Regions from separate parts of the Paenibacillus sp. FJAT-27812 genome, predicted to be linked through region 2. Evidence: predicted binding sites of a transcription regulator. Region 2 holds the regulator's gene; the other holds the start of a gene.
The links. Region 2 encodes NrdR, which represses ribonucleotide reductase genes. Its sites were predicted from a motif close to AACACNATATATNGTGTT; they were not measured.

Region 1: ADU23_RS20420 (adenosylcobalamin-dependent ribonucleoside-diphosphate reductase) is a predicted target of NrdR. The motif match lies at 4,964-4,981, and genes of this name have one in related genera.

The regions. Positions count from the first base shown of each region.
Region 1 is NZ_LIGH01000001.1:4,909,128-4,918,197, forward strand. It holds gene ADU23_RS20395 (N-acetylmuramoyl-L-alanine amidase family protein) at 1-644, opposite strand, end outside; gene ADU23_RS20400 (YqzE family protein) at 784-978, shown strand; gene ADU23_RS20405 (hypothetical protein) at 969-1,865, opposite strand; gene ADU23_RS20410 (YqhG family protein) at 1,987-2,946, opposite strand; gene ADU23_RS20415 (DEAD/DEAH box helicase) at 2,943-4,766, opposite strand; gene ADU23_RS20420 (adenosylcobalamin-dependent ribonucleoside-diphosphate reductase) at 5,044-7,656, shown strand; gene ADU23_RS20425 (two-component system sensor histidine kinase NtrB) at 7,842-9,014, opposite strand.
Region 2 is NZ_LIGH01000001.1:7,127,127-7,136,196, forward strand. It holds gene ADU23_RS30665 (serine/threonine-protein kinase) at 283-2,316, shown strand; gene ADU23_RS30670 (hypothetical protein) at 2,296-2,910, opposite strand; tRNA gene ADU23_RS30675 (tRNA-Ala) at 3,062-3,138, opposite strand; gene nrdR (transcriptional regulator NrdR) at 3,275-3,757, opposite strand; gene ADU23_RS30685 (alpha/beta-type small acid-soluble spore protein) at 3,901-4,119, shown strand; gene ADU23_RS30690 (lytic transglycosylase domain-containing protein) at 4,227-4,793, opposite strand; gene coaE (dephospho-CoA kinase) at 4,790-5,386, opposite strand; gene ytaF (sporulation membrane protein YtaF) at 5,402-6,118, opposite strand; gene mutM (DNA-formamidopyrimidine glycosylase) at 6,251-7,102, opposite strand; gene polA (DNA polymerase I) at 7,151-9,070, opposite strand, start outside.

The DNA of each region.
Region 1 (9,070 bases), 2.2 Mb from region 2:
TGCTGACGCTTCGGATCGGTCAGCATCGTGCGATCTCTTTCGCTGCTAATAAATCCCATTTCTACGATAACGGCTGGCTGTTGAACGCGTTTAAGCAAATAAAACGGCTTTCCTTCCCTTGGAAGGAAGGCTGTATTTTGCTGTCTGTTGAGCGCATCCTGAATGCAAAACGCGAGTAAAGAGCTTTCTCCGCTGCTCTGATGCAGAACAAGCGGCCCTTGCGTGGAGCTTTTTTTCGACCAATTGACATGCAGGCTTACGAGAAGCTCGCTTTCAATTTCCTGGGTAAGCTGCTCGCGCTGCGATAAGTCCCTGCGATGTCTGGAGCGTGTAATATGCCAGCGGTTATCGTCACTTAATGCGTAGTCGCCGGTACGATTAAGCACTGCAGGAATGTTTTGGTTGCGTAAAATAAAATATAGCTTGCGCGCGATTGCTAAATTAATATCCTTCTCCAAAATATCGGCAGATGAAGCCCCGCCGTCAATGCCGCCATGACCAACGTCAATAATCACGACCGTAGACGGCAAGGCCCAATCCTGATCGGTTCCTACTGGCAGCAGGGGCCAAGCTTGAGCGCTGGATGAGCTGTTAAGAGCTGCAAGCCATAGCACGATTAAGCCGAGGGCTATTTTACGAAGCATAATAAGGTTTCCTCCACATCACTTTGACTTAGTGTTAGCGTGGCTGTTTGAAGGAAAACTCATGCATGTTTACATTCGAAACCTGCAGGGCAAACTTATAACATCTTCTTATACGGACTTGGAGAGGGGAGCGGGACATATGGCAAAAGGCGATGAGTACGTGAAATTCGTTACGGAGCGGTTCGTAAACTATATGGAGACGCCGAGGGAGGAACGTAAGCAAATAAGAACGTCAGCCAAAGCGAGAAGAGAGCCTTGGCTGACGAGATGGTTTGGTTATGGTCCAATGAGTATTATGCTTTGGTGGCGCGGCAGGGCTGAACGTCATCGGTAAAAATGACCAAGCTCGATTAGCAAGGTTAATGGGATATAACGGCGGTCTGAGCCGTTCTCGTCCGCCTCGAGCGCAACGTATATAGGTCCGGTGCTCCATTTGTTATATCCGACAACCGACCACACATACAGCATTTGACCATCGAACAGCTCAGCGGTGTAGCGGAGTTGTTCTTTGTTGTTCAGATGGGCAAATAAATCGGAATAAGAGCTCGAACTTAAGGGCATGGGCTGCTTGGTCAACCATGGCAGCTTAGCAAATGCATTAAATGATGGTAATGTTACCTGTTTCAAAATCGTCGCTTTATCTGCTGCCAGCATCTGTCCCGTATTTTTAAGTTTCATTGCCGAAGCGGCAGCCCAGTCACTTGACTGAACGGGCAGCACCTCGCCGCTTGCTGCATCCGTATAATACGTATCCTTATCCGCGGTTACCTTCCAAGCTGCCAGCAGCGGGTGCACATATAGCGCTTCGGTTTTGGAGGCAGGCTTAATCAGCTCCAACTGCTTCATGGATCTAGAGAGTATTTGCTCATCAAATAACGGGTGCGTGCTTGTCCCATATTCGCCTAGTTGATATCCGCCTTTCTCAAGAGCATTCACGACGAGGTATCCTACTGTATCCTGATTTTGCTTCACAAGGACAAGCCAGCTATGAGTACCCGGGCCAATTGGCGATACGACAAGGGATGACTTCTTCCAAGCTGCAAAAGAGGGCGAAGCGGCAAGCTCGTCCACCCAGCGCTGCGCTTGCTGCTGAACAGGCTCGTAAGCCGTCGCGCGGTTTGCAATGGCTGCCGCAGATTGCGGCTGTAAGCCTCCGGCATATAGAACAATAGCGGTTAACACGCAAGCCGCTGTAAGCTTAATAAATTTTCTCCGCATCATTAATCACCTCTATGCTATTGTAAGGGACATGCTTTAAGAAGGCTGTTGCAACCTGTCGCGATAAGGCGGACCTGCGACCGCCTTTTTTTGACGTATCAATGGGGAAATCGTCTAATTACCGTTAATCGATGCCTTCGAGATGAAAGATGCCGCAGTTAATGGCGGACGCAGTCACACGAGGCTCGTATTGCCACCGGATTTCGGCTTGCCGCTGCTCGAATTGCTCCTTGATAGCCGGCTTGTTTTCTTCAAGCCCGTTCTTAATAAGCGGCTCGTAGTATCCGCTTATCCGCTCAAGCTCCTCCTCCAGCCTCGCAGTAGCGCTTTCCGCCCAGCTATAATCATAGCTGCGAAGCTTACGCTCCAGTGCTTGCTCGACGATGCCAAGTGCCTTGTTAAAGGAGATGCCATTTTTCGTAATATGAATATTGGCTGGCAGGCGCGGCGTAAGCTTGTGGGTGAGCAAGCGATCATAAAAAAGCTCCACGCAATGGCCTGTCGCAAGCGAAACGCCATAGCAATGAATTTCCTCGCGCTTGCGGTCGCAAGCGAATTCGACCCGCATATTGACGCCTAGCCATGCAGTATATGGCGTCGAGGAAAAGGGATTGCTGCTGCGCTTCTCCGGCTCTTGGAACAAATAAACAAAGCTGCCCTTCGCTTTGGCTGCGTCAAACAGCATGTCCAGCTTGCGCGCGCCAAAATACAAATCCTCGCGCGGTACGCGGGCAGGCGCGGCTAGGCTGCCGTGCACGAAGCCGAGCGAGCGGCCGAGTGCGGCGTTTGCCGCTGCATCCTGGGCCGTTTCGCCTGCATCTTGCTGAACGGAAGCGGCATCGATCTTCTTCAGCTCTTCAGCGGCGTCATATTTGTTCTTATCCGTTACAAATAGGAAAGTCATCGTCTCCGGCTCGGCGCCGACCCGGTCGACGAAGCTCCAATAATAGGGGCGATTCGTAAGCTCGCGATCAGCGTGAGGAGAGAGCTTAACCGTAAAATGATTGGGCGACTTCTCGAGTATCGAGCACTCCGTTGCTTCTAAATAACGATTGACGAATTTGTGTACCTGCTTCTCGTTCATGGCTGAACCTCCACCGTTTGTCCAAGCGTATCCAAATTGACGAGCAGATCGGGACTAGCCGGCAGCGGATTTTCACCTGTGATGACCTCATCGCGAATTCGGCTAAGCGAGGAGCCCAAATGATTGATCTTCTGCTTTAAATCCGTTTCATTGCCGGCTTCCAGAAGCATGCGCGCAAGGCGCTGCTCAAGGGAGCCGTCGCCCTTCTCGAAGCGCTCCAATATGTGATCCAGCTCCCCGATCACAAGCTCGAACAGATTGATTTTTTCGTGCAAAAGATTGACGATATGCTCTTCGATTGTGCCGATCGTGCAAAGATTGTAAATTTTGACGTCTTCCTTCTGCCCAAGACGATGTACGCGGCCTATCCGCTGTTCCACCCGCATCGGGTTCCAAGGCAGGTCAAAGTTGATCATATGGTGGCAAAATTGCAGATTTATGCCTTCGCCGCCAGCTTCCGTAGCGATCAGAATTTGGGCGCGTCCGCGGAATAAATCCATCATCCAATCCTTTTTGCCGCGGTTCATGCCGCCTCGATAAGGGACGGCGACCATGTTTTGCGCACGGAAAAATTGCAGCAAATATTCCTGGGTTGCCCGGTACTCGGTGAAAATGATGACCTTGTCATTCATTTCTTTGACGAGCTCCATCGCTTTTTCCGCTTTCGTATTCGCTTTGATATTGCGTATTTTTTCAACAAGCTCCCAAATTTTCGGACGCATCGGAGAGTCCTCCGACGTTTTCTTGAAGAGGTTGACCAGCGTCAAAAATACGGCATCGCGGCTGCTGCACACTTCACGCTGAAGCGTAACGAGGGAGAGCATGCTCGATAAGTCGCCGCCGCTTTCCTCATAGCGCTCCTTAACAAATCCGGTAACCGCATCGTAGAGCGCCTTCTCTTCCTCCGACAAGGTAAGCGGTATATTTTTGACAAAACGTTTCGTGAAATGGATGCCGCCGTCTCCGCGCCGATTGCGAATCATGACGCCGGACAATGCTTCCTGCAGCTGGTCTTCATTTTTAGGAAGCCGCTTGTCGACAACAAAGTTTGCGGCAAAATCGCTTTGCCCGCCGAGCTGGCCAGGCTTAAGCAGCGTAATGAGATTAAACAGCTCGTCCATATCGTTTTGGATCGGAGTAGCCGTTAGCAGCAAGCAGTATTTTTTGCGCAGAAGATTGGCGAACTGGTAGTTTGTCGTTTTCTTGTTCTTGAGCTTATGCGCCTCGTCGATAATGATTAAATCGTAGTCGGTGCCAAGGACAAGCTCGCGATGAGGATCGCGCTTAGCAGTGTCGATAGAGGCGACTACAACATCGTAACCCCATGTATGCGCCTTCTTCTGGGCAACGGCCGATATGCCGAACTTCTGATTCAGCTCACGCACCCATTGAAGCACAAGAGAGGCAGGAACGAGTATTAACACACGTTTCGCAAGTCCTCGCACAATATATTCTTTGAGAACGAGCCCGGCTTCTATCGTTTTGCCCAGACCGACCTCGTCGGCAAGTATGGCGCGGCCGCCCATTTCATGCACAACCTTGCGCGCCGTGCTGATTTGATGCGGCATCGGCTCAAAGGAGGGCAGTGATCTTAAACATAGCAATTGCTCGAAGCTCTCGATCCGCTTCGCTTGTTCAGCCTCAATTGCGAGCTGGTATAACGTCCAATCATCCCACGGCCCGTTTTTTGTAAGACGATTTTGCAGCTCCTCAAACCATGTGCGGTCACACTGCAGATCGACTAAAGGATGAAGCTTGCGCGTTACGATTGCTGTGCCGGCTTCGGCTGAGGCAGCCTGCGGCGTTGTTTGGAATGTCATCTTGAGCAGCTCCTTCCGCAGTAAAAGGGATAAGTTGTAATCAGTATTGCCTTTTCATCCAATAATAATAAGAAGGCGATTAAAAAAGAGAATGGACAAGCAAAAGAGTGAGAGAGGCCATGAAAGCGGCGAAGGCTGCTATATTTCGCCAAAAATCAGTCTGAAAATCAATATGTAGTATTGTATAATGATTAAATGACACAATATATTGTGCTATTCGCATATAATTACGTACATATGCCTACAGCGCGGGAATCCGAAGGAGGAAGCGGCAGTGATGGAGACGTCTAACGGGAATCGGCTTGAGGGACTAAGCGAAAAAATATTTTTGGATCGGTACGCCTGGAAAAATGCAGATACGAGCAAAACGTTAGTCGGCGATATCGTACTCGTTCTGACGAAGGACGATCCGAAATTTCCGGCGAAGGAAGTGGGGGAAGTAGTCGCGCGTGAAGGAAATAACGTTACGGTTAAGCTTAGAAACGGGGAGGTTGTCGAGTCCAGCGTAGAGAAGCTGACGCTTACGATTGAGAAGACGCCAGCGGAGATGTGGGATCGCCTCGCGGGTGCGATGGCTTCCGTCGAGACTAGCAATGAGAAACAGAAGGAATGGTATCAGAAATTCAAATATATTTTAGATGATTGGAAGCTAGTGCCCGGTGGGAGAATCGCGGCGGGAGCAGGCGCAAGCGAAGAGTTGACGTTGTTTAATTGCTACGTTATTCCTTCGCCTAAGGATAGTCGGGGCGGCATTATGAAGACGCTCAGCGATATGACGGAGATTATGGCGCGCGGCGGCGGCGTGGGGATGAATCTGTCTTCGCTGCGGCCTCGCCGGGCTATCGTCGCTGGGGTAAATGGATCGTCGAGCGGCGCCGTATCATGGGGAGGGCTGTTCAGCTACACGACGGGGTTAATCGAGCAGGGCGGCAGCCGCCGCGGCGCTTTAATGCTTATGTTAAATGATTGGCATCCAGACGTGCTGGAGTTCATCACCGTCAAGCAAACGATGGGTCAGGTGACAAATGCGAATTTATCCGTTTGCGTAAGCAATAAGTTCATGAAGGCTGTAAAGGAAGATTTGGAGTGGGAGCTTGTGTTCCCGGATACGAAGGAATCGGATTACAATGAGCTGTGGACGGGGGATCTAGAAGAGTGGCGGCGGCTTGGCAAACGGATCATCCCGTACAAGACTGTACGCGCTCGGGAGATTTGGCATGCCATCATCGAATCGGCGTGGAAATCGGCAGAGCCTGGCGTCGTCTTTATGGAGTATTACAATCAAATGTCTAATAGCTGGTATTTTAATCCTATTATTAGTACAAATCCTTGCGGTGAACAAGGCTTGCCAGGCTGGGGCGTTTGCAATTTATCTGCGGTGAATCTATCGAAGTTCTATGATGAGAAGGCGAATGACGTCGATTGGGAAGAGCTGGCGCGAGTGACGCGATGGTCGGTACGGTTTCTCGATAATGTAATCGACAAGACGCCGTATCATTTTGAAGAAAACGAGCGGAATCAGAAGCTTGAGCGCCGAATTGGGCTCGGAACGATGGGGCTGGCGGAGCTTATGATTAAGCTGGGCGTCCGATATGGCAGTAAGGAATCGTTGGCATTTTTAGATAAGCTGTATGGTTTTATGGCTCGCGAAGCTTACTTGGCGTCGACTGAAATTGCAGAGGAGAAGGGCTCATTCGAAGCCTTTGATGCTGACAAATATGTGCAGAGCGGGTTTATGAAGCATATGATTGGCGCTTTTCCGGAGATTGGGGAAGCTGTTGCCGATAAAGGCATGCGTAATGTTACCGTCATCACCCAGGCGCCTACAGGAAGCACGGGAACGATGGTCGGGACCTCTACGGGGATCGAGCCTTATTTTGCATTCGAATACTTCCGCCAGAGCCGGCTTGGGTTTGATCAACAAGACGTGCCCATTGCTGCGGACTGGAAGGCTAAGCATCCGGGCGAGGAGCTTCCCGATTATTTTGTAACGTCGATGAGCTTGTCGGCGGAGGATCACATTCGCGTTCAGGCTGCGATCCAGCGATGGGTTGACAGCTCGATCTCGAAAACGGCCAACTGTCCGGCGGATTTTACGGTAGAGGAGACCGGCAAGCTTTATGAGCTTGCATTCGAGCTTGGCTGCAAGGGCGTAACGATTTACCGGGATGGCAGCCGCGATGTACAAGTGCTCTCAACGAAGAAGGAAGATTTTATAGAAGCTAAGGCAGCTGAAGCGCTGCCTGATACTGCTGCTTCGCCGGAAGCGGGCAGTGACGAATATTTTGATGCGGATTTAGTCGAGGCTGTTGTTCCCGCAGTTCCAACGGAGCTGGTGGTCGATAAGCAATACAAACGGAGGCCGCAGGTGCTGCGAGGTGCGACCTACAAGGTGAATACGCCATTTGGCATGGCTTATATTACGATTAATGACTTGAACGGCACGCCAGCCGAAATCTTTTTGAATGTTGGCAAAGCAGGCTCGGATGTTTTTGCAATGGCTGAGGCTTTGGGCCGCGTCTGCTCGCTGTTTCTGCGCTATGGCGACCATGGGAACAAGGTGAAGCTGCTTATCAAACACTTAAAAGGGATCGGCGGATCAGGAGCGATTGGTTTTGGCGTCAACCGGGTGGAGTCCATTGCCGATGCGGTAGCCAAATCGCTGGAGCTGCATCAAGCAAGCGGCGAGGAACAGGCAGTGACGGTTGAAGGAGCAGCGGGTTCAAACAATCTTGCTTTTGAAGAGACTGCCAAAGGCAGATTGCCTGAGACGCATCCGCCTATGGATATGACTTCGCTGGACCTTTGCCCTTCCTGCGGCTCTGCTTCATTAATTAATATCGAGGGTTGTAAGCAGTGCAGCAATTGCGGGTATAGCAAATGTAATTGATGGTGAATTAAAGTTTCCGCTTAAAAACAAATGTTGATGGGGAACACGAAGAAAAAGTTTCTTAATAGCTGCATGCTGCTGGACAAAAGCCCGACCTCTCATGAGGTCGGGCTTTATTGGTTAATTAGTCACGCTTGGGACACTAATTTGATTAAACTAATTGTATGACCAAAGTATATATATGGTCACCGGTGCACCCATGGTAAAATAATGGTCACAGTAGTCCCTAACCCTAATTCTGACTCGATCTGAATCCGTCCGCCATACATTTCGATCAGTTGTTTGCAAATCGACAATCCTATGCCTGTCCCTCTTTCCTTTGTTGTAAAGAAAGGGTCAAATATACGGTTTGAAATGTCCTTCGGGATTCCCTCGCCATTGTCTTTAAACGTTAGCATTATTTCATTTTTCTGAGTGACGGTGGTGGCTATTACATCTATGCTGCCTCTAACTGTGGTGAATGAATCAATGCTATTTTTTAAAATGTTGAGGAACACTTGTTCAAGTTGAGAAGCGTTTCCAAACGTGTGCAATTCTTCTTTGGAATAATCAACGGAGAGAACGATATCATCGCTAAGTATGAGTTGATTCACAATGTTATTAACTCTATGTAAAACCTCTTTCACATCAAAAATATTGCCGTCATTTTTTGAGCTATCGCCTCTTCGGGCCAGAACAAGAAAGTCCGTTACAAGTCCGTTTAAGGAGTCAATTTCTTTAATGGTTATGTCTAAGTATTCTTTTAATTCATCAACCTTGATTTCAGGCTCACGAAGTCTATGACTCACAAGCTGAGCAAATCCTTTGATCGATGCAAGTGGATTGCGTATTTCATGTGCCATACCTGCTGCCATTTGTCCCATGACTGCTATTTTTTGTTCATGCAAATGGTCAATCTGTTTATTTTTATTTGACAAATAACCGCGAGCAAACCCTGTAAAACGGGTCCAGTTGCATTCCATTAATCGATTATACAAAAACAATAGATGAATGGAATCATCCACGATCCCTTTAATAATTTTGAACATAATATTCTGAGCCGTTAAGTTTATGTCCTTGCTCATTTCCAGGATGATATCAACATGATCACCGAATATTTCTGCAGTAAAAACCCCTTGCTCAAAACCTTCTTGTTCTAATGTATTCAGATATAAGATGTAATCCGAAGAACTCCAGAACAATGCTTCTATCATCTGCATCAATGTCGTCCTAAATACTGAATCTAACAATTCCTTATGAGTCTCTATGAACCAGGCGGACTCTGAATTTTTTAAAGTTACGGAATGAAAATGCGTTTCTAGAATCAATGGAATAGATGGGATTAATAATGAACGCAATCTATTTTCGCTATACGCCATTGTCGTCCTCCCTCTTTGTTAATGGTCTATATTTCTATAAAGAAATGTAATTTCCT
Region 2 (9,070 bases):
TTAGAGAGGCACTTTCTCCTCATTAAGCATAATATCACCTCCTCATATACATTCGCCAAATTGAAATATTTTCCTGAATGTAAAGGTACGCGAAAATATCTGTATTTCTCAAAGCGTCCAATGGATACGAATTCCCGTTCGATTGAACTAGCTCAGCATACTCGATGAGGTCTCTTTTCTGGAAATTGAATTCAGTACAAAAAGGTATTCATATTCTTTATGATTTATGGTTCAATGGAAGTATAGAGATTAGTAAAATAAACCTATTTTGGAGGGGTCTTCTTGGAAAGTATCAATGGATATAACATAATTAGAAACCTTGGAGAAGGTAGTTTTGGGACAACCTACCAGGTACAAAAAGATGGGCAGGATTATGCATTAAAATTAATTCGTGAAAATATTCTGCACAAAGACGTGACTGATAATCGTCGTATAGAAAGAGAAATCAGAATACTAAGAACTGTTAATAACCCATATGTTGTAAAGTATTATGACGATGGTTTTATAAGCGACGGGAACCAACGATATCGTTACATCGTTATGGAGTATATTCAAGGAATAACTCTCGAAAATTACCTCATAAATAATAAGGTTTCGCTTGCAACAGCATGCTCTATTACTAAAAATATATTCCAAGGAATAAATGCAATCCATAATCAAAGTGTGATACACCGAGATTTAAAACCTGCGAATATTATGGTTAATGATCAATTGCAAATTAAATTACTCGACTTTGGTATCTCTAAACTGGTAGATGCCAGTACTTTAACAACTACAGGACAAGCTATGGGCACATTTGCTTATATGCCTCCTGAACAGCTTAATGCTAAGGATATTGATTACAGGGCAGACTTCTACTCTGCAGCTGTAATTTTATATGAACTTATTTCAGGAGAAAGACCATTTACCATGAGTAATCAACTTGAGGCAATCCGCAAAATTCTTGGGGAGACACCAGTCCCGCTTGCTTCAAAAATCTCTACTGTACCAATTGACATCTCAGAACTTGTTGAAACACTTTTAAAGAAGCAACCATTCGAACGAGCAATACACTTCGAAGAAATTATTTCTCGTTTAGAAAAACATTCAAATATAAATGCAAAAAACTCAACAAAAATAACACCAGTTTATTTTAGTAATGAATTACAGTTTTTGCCGATGCCAATTAATAATGATTCCAAGGCAGTAGTGGCGTACAATGACTCCTTTAAAATTAACGGTGCAGTATTCAATGCTCCACAACTAATTTTTTCAGATAAGAACTACATGGAACTTTCACGCGAAAATCATAATCTAAAGCTGATAATCGACCCTTTTACACAAACTTTAGCCTATTCTGCATTCACAACTAAAGCAACTTATAAGAAACTCCCGTATTTAATTTCTGATATGAAAAAGGAAACCCCCAAGGATTTCCAAAGTGTTAAGGCTATACAAGAAAGAGTTATTGGTACTATGGAATTCCAACTTAATTATAACCCTCGAATATTGTTATCTCCGTATCATTTTTTAGAGAATGATTCGAGCGGGTGGTTAAATGTAGATTATAATACATACAAAGAAGCAAAGTCCTATCTAATAGCTAAACAAATTAGCATTCCTCTTTATTATGGGATATCACTTGATATTGAGCAGTTCGAAGATATAGAGTCAATAACTGATCTAGTGAATTTTGTGACTTCAGCTAATCCGGACGGCTATTACCTTCAAATCGCTGGTAGTTTTGATTCCACAAACCGAAATCATTATTACTCATATGCATACTTAGTAAAACTTCTATCTGAAACAAAACGGGAAATAATACTTTCAAGAATTAATGACTTCTCATTAGGATTGTTATCAGTAGGCGCAAACACCATTGCCTCTGGTCTTGGACAAAGTGATACTTTTAAAAAGGATTTTCTTAATCGTGAAGAGAGTGGATCAGCAGCACGAAGATACTATATAGAAAAAATCATGGGACTATACAACCAAAACATTCTTCAAGATATACTATCAACTGAAATAGGAAGTCAATGCATTTGCAATTGCATGTTTTGCAATAATTCAATAAACACAGACTATTTGACAGAGTTTTATAATACAATCAATCATCATATTACTATTAAAAATAATCAATTCCTTCAATATACCAAACTTAATAAAAATGAAAGAGTTGGAAAGTTCTTGGATGATGTTGGAACAGCTGTACAATTAATTAAAGATATCAATCGTGAAAAAAGAATTAAGAATTTTACTCATTCCCATTTAGAAGTTTGGAAAGAAGTAATTATAGAAATTAATAAAATTGATATGTTAAAGGCTACTCAACTCTAATTTTTTCAATAACTCTTCTGCAATTTTGTAATTCATTATTAAATCAGTAGGTTTTGAAATGGTTGGCTTAATAATTTCCCTTACTTTATTTCCAACAGATATTAAACCAACACTATGTTTAATGAGCTCATTATGGTCCACTCTATGCACAAAGTCTTCGTCTAATACCAAGTAAGTTTTGGAGGCGAATCGTTGGTACCTTAAAGCTTGTGCAAGGCCTTTTTGCCAGTCCTCTAACTTTGCTTCGAAAGCATACACTCTAGGTGAAAATAAAGAAACATTGTTAGTATAAAAATATTTCAAGTCGTTTTCTATAATTGCTCCACAAGACATTAAATTTTTTAGGATATTTTTTAATTTGGATTTTGAAAAAAAGTGTTCAGCTTCGATGACTTTAAAGCTGGCACTTTTTTTCTTTTTCAAATAATGAAGTACCTTAACTTCATCTAATGTTTTTAGGTACACACCTGATCTTTCATTAATGAATTTTTGAAATTCTGATTGATTTCTAATCATAACTATATCCGAGATACCGTATCCTGCACCGACTTCCTGAAAAAGTAATCGATTACTGAAATGTTGTATCAACTTCATGACAAGCTCGTTTTCGGTCTTGAATGCCACAACTTCCCACAACCCTTTCGAATCTGCTCATGCTCAATAAAATAATTATAATGTAAAAAATCAAAATATCTATGGCGGTCAAATAAAAAAACCTGCCAAAGGCAGGTATTATTTATGGTTATGGTGGAGCTTAGGGGGCTCGAACCCCTGACCTCTTCGCTGCCAGCGAAGCGCTCTCCCAGACTGAGCTAAAGCCCCACAACTACGAAACTGGGATAAAAATGCTACTTTAGATAGAATTGTTAATTATCGCTGCATTACGAGTTGCTCTCCCAGCTGAGCTAAGGCCCCAAATGACGACAAGATTGATCTTAGCACAGCGTCGCCAAAATTGTCAATCTTTATCTATCATGCCGTTGAGCGGATGTTTGGACAGCAGGTTGTTGAGCTCCTTCATGAACATATCGATGTCCTTGAATTGGCGGTAAACAGACGCGAAGCGGACATAGGCTACCTCGTCAACGGGGTAAAGCTCGTTCATGACAATGCCGCCGATATCGCTGCTGTCAACTTCGGCATGTGCCGTTGTGCGAAGCTCCTTCTCAACCTCGGATACAATAACTTCGAGGCGTTCTACCGGTACGGGACGCTTCTCGCAGGCGCGGATAAGACCTCGTAGTATTTTGTCTCGGCTGAACTCTTCGCGGCTTCCGTCTTTTTTGATGACGATTAGAGGCGTTTCTTCAATCATTTCGAAGGTCGTGAAGCGGCGGCTGCACTTTTCGCATTCACGGCGGCGACGAATAGATTTGTTTTCGTTAGCCGGCCTCGAGTCCAATACTTTTGTTCCGGCATAGTCGCAATATGGACATTTCATGCTGCGTATTGCCTCCTTTCTTAGTCAGCAAGAGCCTTTGAAATGGGCTCTTCTCAAATTAATTTAATTTCCATGTAATTCCTGTAATGAAGTTTTGATTTTTGCACATAATACTTTTACCAACCGCAAGGAGGTGAACATACATGAGCGCATCCCGCAGCAGTAACCAACTAGTAGTACCACAAGCGACAGCTGCACTTGACCAAATGAAATATGAAGTTGCTCAAGAGCTAGGCATCGCTATTCCGCAAGACGGATACTACGGCAACATGGCTACAAAAGACGCTGGCTCCATCGGGGGTTACATTACCCGTCGCCTAGTGCAAATTGCCGAGCAATCCCTTGCTGGCCAATACAAATAATGATTCATTACATGTTGTATGAATAAAGGATGCTTTGGCAGGGCCCGTCCAAGAAGTGACGGGCCTCCAAGGCTTCGTTGTATTTGCATATTCGGTATAATCGTTCATCAGAAGGTCGGATATAAATCCTTGTATTTATTATAATAGTATACAACCCTCTGTACATAGTGCCTAGTTTCGCCAAAAGGGATTTCCTTCACCGAGTCTATTTTACCGTCCCATACGCCAGAGTCAAGCCATTTCCTTACATTTCCAGGCCCTGCGTTGTATGCGGCTATAGCGGCGATCTTATTGTGATTAAATTGCTGATCCAATGATTTTAAATACCACGCGCCAACCTCGATGCTGACATCCGCTCGATGCCTGAGCATATCTTCGGTAACCTCTTCAAAACCCGCCTTTTGAATAACCCAGTTAGCCGTATCCGGCATAATTTGCATCAAGCCCAAAGCGCCCTTCCTGGATTCCTGGCCTGTCCGATAATTGGTTTCACTGCGAATAATCGCAGCTACCAAATGTGGCTCAACCCCGTAATTTGAAGCACTTGCACGAATGTCATCCTTAAAATGAACCGGATACATCATAGCGGCCAGCCAATCCGACTTAAGAAACAAAATCGTAATCAGCCCGAGCAGCAAAACCAATATCACTCTTTTCTTCAGTAGTACTCTCATGGCAGACACTTACTTTTCCAAAATTGTTCTAGCTGACGCTCCGTCTCCGCAAGCGTTCCGCTGTTGTCGATAACCCAATCCGCTTTTTCCCGCTTCTGCTCGATGTCCATTTGCAGCGCTACGCGGCGGCTGGCTTCTTCCTCAGGCAAATGATTCCTTTCCATTAAGCGCAATTTCTGCATTTCAGCCGGGACATATACAACCATAATGCCGTCGTACAAATGCTCCTGCTTCGTTTCATACAAGAGCGGGATATCCGCTACGACCAACCGCTCAGGAAATTGCTCCTCATACGTATGTATGCGCTGCTGCATTCTCGAGCGTATAGCAGGGTGTGTAATCGCTTCGAGCTTCGCCAGCGAGGCTTTATCTTGAAATACGATCTCGCCGAGCGCTTTGCGGTCAAGCGAGCCGTCTGCTGCAAGCACGGCTTGTCCGAACGTAGAGGCGATTGCCTCTAATGCTGACTCACCGGGAAGGACAACCTCCCTTGCAACTTGATCGGCATCGACCAGCAGCGCACCGCGCTCAACGAGCATTTTAGCGATGGTGCTTTTGCCGCTGGCAATACCGCCGGTTAATCCGATTTTCATCCATTTCACCTCAGATTATAACAGCTTCATGATTCCAATCATGATTAATAATAAGCCTGGCAGCAAAGATAATGTTTGCATGCCTTTCCACGCGGAGAAACGAAAGCCGAAGCGGATGCCGCTTACTAGAAAAATCGCGCTTGCAGCAGCTATCGTGAGTGCCGTAATCAAGGATGGCAATCCGATCATTGCGGCTCCTAAGCCTGCCCCAAATGCATCAAGCGATAACGCAAAGCCAAGCATGATCGCTTCCGATGCGGAGATCGTACCCGATTTATCTACGTCGGCCGCTTGCGGCGTCCGCAAGATTTGGATCACAAGGCCAAGCCGTTTCAGCTCCACCATGACAACAAGTGCGGCACTTGCAATTTCTCCTGCATGCGTCTTTACTCCGCCTCCAGCAGCTTCCGCACTGCTCTGGCTTGCAGCCTCAGCGGATTCGCCCGCTTCATCGTTTTGCCTGCCGCGCTTTAGCTGAAACAGCGCCCAGCCCCCAATTAGAATGAGCACGCAAGCACCGATCAGGCGCGCGACAAACTCTGACAAAAATCCGGTAAGCCAGCCTCCGACCTGCATCGACAAAAAAATGATGATGCCAGAGCAGCAAGCTATTATCAACACCGACAGTAACGGGATGCGAATTCTCCGCAATCCATACGTCACACCAACACCAAATCCGTCCAAACTAACGGCAAAAGCAAGCACTAATAGTGAAACAACATGCGCGAACAATACTTTAGTCCCTCCCCGCACAGCGGCTGCCAGCTCACCTTAATGGCTGTGAGTAGTCATCCGCCCATTGTTCGTAACACATCTATCATATGCGGGGAGTATTTGTCTGTGCTTGTCGATTAGGAATTGCTGCTATGCCTTTACTTTGGAAGGCATGTTCAGCTGCTGGCATTTGCTGCAAATATGCGTGCCTCTGCCACCTACGGTGAATTTCTCGATAGGTCTTGCACAGGTCGGGCATGGCTCGTCTTTCTTGCCGTAGACAAGGAGCTGGTGCTGGAACATGCCCATCTCGCCCTGTCCGTTCACATAAGATTTGATCGATGATCCGCCTGCTTCAACCGCATGCGCAAGCGTCGAGCGAATCGCTTCGTATAACCTTTTCCATTCGGCTGGCTTCAGCGTATTTGGCGTTCGCTCCGGATGAATTCTCGCTTGGAACAACGCTTCATCTACATAAATATTGCCTAGGCCAACGATATGCTCTTGATTGAGAAGCAGCGGCTTGATTTTCGTCGCACGTTTCTCCAGCTTCCCGCGCAGCGCTTCAAGCGTGAAGGACGGCTCAAGCGGTTCGATGCCAAGCTTATTAAGCGGCGGCAGCTCGAGCTCAGAGCCCGCTTGGAACAGATGCATCGTGCCGAACTGGCGCACATCCTTATAACGCAGATCCGTTCCATCGTCAAAATGAAAAATCACATGCGTATGAAGCTCAATAGGCTCCCCGGAAGGAAATACGCCGTAACGTCCTTCCATGCGAAGATGCGACACCAGCACCAGCCCGTCCAAAATAATTCTTAAAAACTTACCGCGCCGCTCGACCGTCTCGATCGTATGCCCGGCAAGCGCATCCGCGAACTGTTCAGGCTCGGCAGGGCGTTGTATAATACGCGGGAGTCTTACGGTTACGGATTGGATTCGTTTTCCCGCTACAAGTTCAATTAATGTTCGTCTTACGGTTTCTACCTCTGGCAATTCAGGCATTTCTCCTCACCTCAACAACCATTATACCCGAAACTGCCCGCCAATGGGCTACTTTGCTTCATACCAATTGTCACCGAAACTCATGTCCGCCTTAAGCGGAACATCAAGCTTAAGCGCGCCAGCCATGACCTCAGGCACAAGCGTCTTCATTAGCTCAAGCTCATCCTGCGGCACCTCGAATACGAGCTCATCATGTACTTGCAGCAGCATACGGCTTTTTAGCTTGCGCTCACGCAGCGTAGCATCCATATGCACCATTGCCAGCTTAATAATATCTGCCGCCGTACCTTGAATCGGCGTATTCATCGCGGTCCGCTCAGCGAAGGAGCGAAGATTGAAGTTGGATGCCTTGATATCATTCAAATAACGTCTGCGTTCAAGCAGCGTTGTCACGAAACCGTCACGGCGGGCATCCTTCACAACATCGTCCATGAACTTGCGCACGCCTTTGAACACCTCAAAATATTGCTCGATAAAATGGGCCGCTTCTTTACGGGTAATGCCAAGGTTTTGCGATAATCCAAAATCGCTGATGCCGTACACGATGCCGAAGTTAACCGCCTTCGCGGAGCGCCGCATATTGGAATCGACTTGATCGGCCGAAACGCCGAATACGTCCATCGCCGTTTTTGTATGGATGTCCATATCATTAATGAACGCTTCCTTCAGATTCTCGTCACCCGAAATATGGGCGAGCACGCGCAGCTCGATCTGCGAGTAGTCGGCTGCGACAATGAACCAGCCCGGCTGTGATGGAACGAAAGCTTTTCGGATTTGGCGGCCTTCCTCCAGCCTGATCGGAATGTTCTGCAAGTTAGGGAACTGGCTGCTAAGACGGCCGGTTGCCGCAATCGTCTGCCGATAGTAAGTATGCACCTTGCCCGTGTCCTTGCGAACCTCCTTCAGCAAGCCCTCCACGTAAGTGGACTGCAGCTTCGAGAGCTGGCGGTAATGCAGAATCAGCGGAATGATCTCATGGTACGGAGCTAATTCCTCCAGCACCTCAGCATCAGTCGAATAGCCGGTTTTCGTTTTTTTCTTAGCAGGAAGTCCCAGCTTTTCGAACAAAATCTCGCCAAGCTGCTTCGGCGAACCGATATTAAATTCAGTTCCGGCAAGCTTATAAACGCTGCTAATAATCGTAGTCAGCTGGCGTTCCAGATCGCGTCCAAGCGCTTCAAGCTCTTCCTTCTCCACCTTTATGCCGAGATGCTCCATGCCTGCAAGAATGCGGGACAACGGCTGCTCAATGTCAAAATAAAGCTTGCTCATCCCCGTGCGGGCAAGCTCTTCGGTCAGCAGCGGCACCAGCTGGCGGATAGCTTCAGCCTTCAGCGCCAAATGCCGATAGAGCGTCTCCGCGTCCGGCACTTTGAACTTCGCGCCTTTCCCATAAACGGACTCGTCGGATGGCAAGACGGAAAGTCCCTGCTTTTCATTGATCCCGCTTAGCGTCTGACTAGCCTCGGTAGGATCAAGCAAATAAGCGGCTAACTGCACATCGAATGCCGCACCTTCAAAGTTGATCCCGCTCCATTTGAGAGCAAGCTCTACCTTATGCAGATCGAAGCCGTATTTTGGCTTGTCCGCCTGCTCGAGCCACTCGCGCAGCTTGCCTGCGAAAGGAGCCTTCAAAGCGGAGAACGGAAGGGAAAACACCGCCTCCTCCGTAGCAATGGCCAGGCCGATCAGCTCCGCATGATGAGGGTTTTCGCCAATTGCTTCTACATACAGCCCATTTTTATCGGTTTGGCCCAGCAGCTGAACCAGTTTATCCAGCGCATCCGCATCCTTTTCCGACTCAATCACAAAAATAGTTAAGTCAGCGGCAGCAGCCTGAGCTTCCTCTTCCATATCGCCCGCATTCGCGCCCAACCCCAGACGCTCGATAAGCGACTTGAATTCGAGCTTGCGGAATGCCTCTGCCAGCTTCAAGCCGTCATAACCTGCATAACGAATTTCATCAAT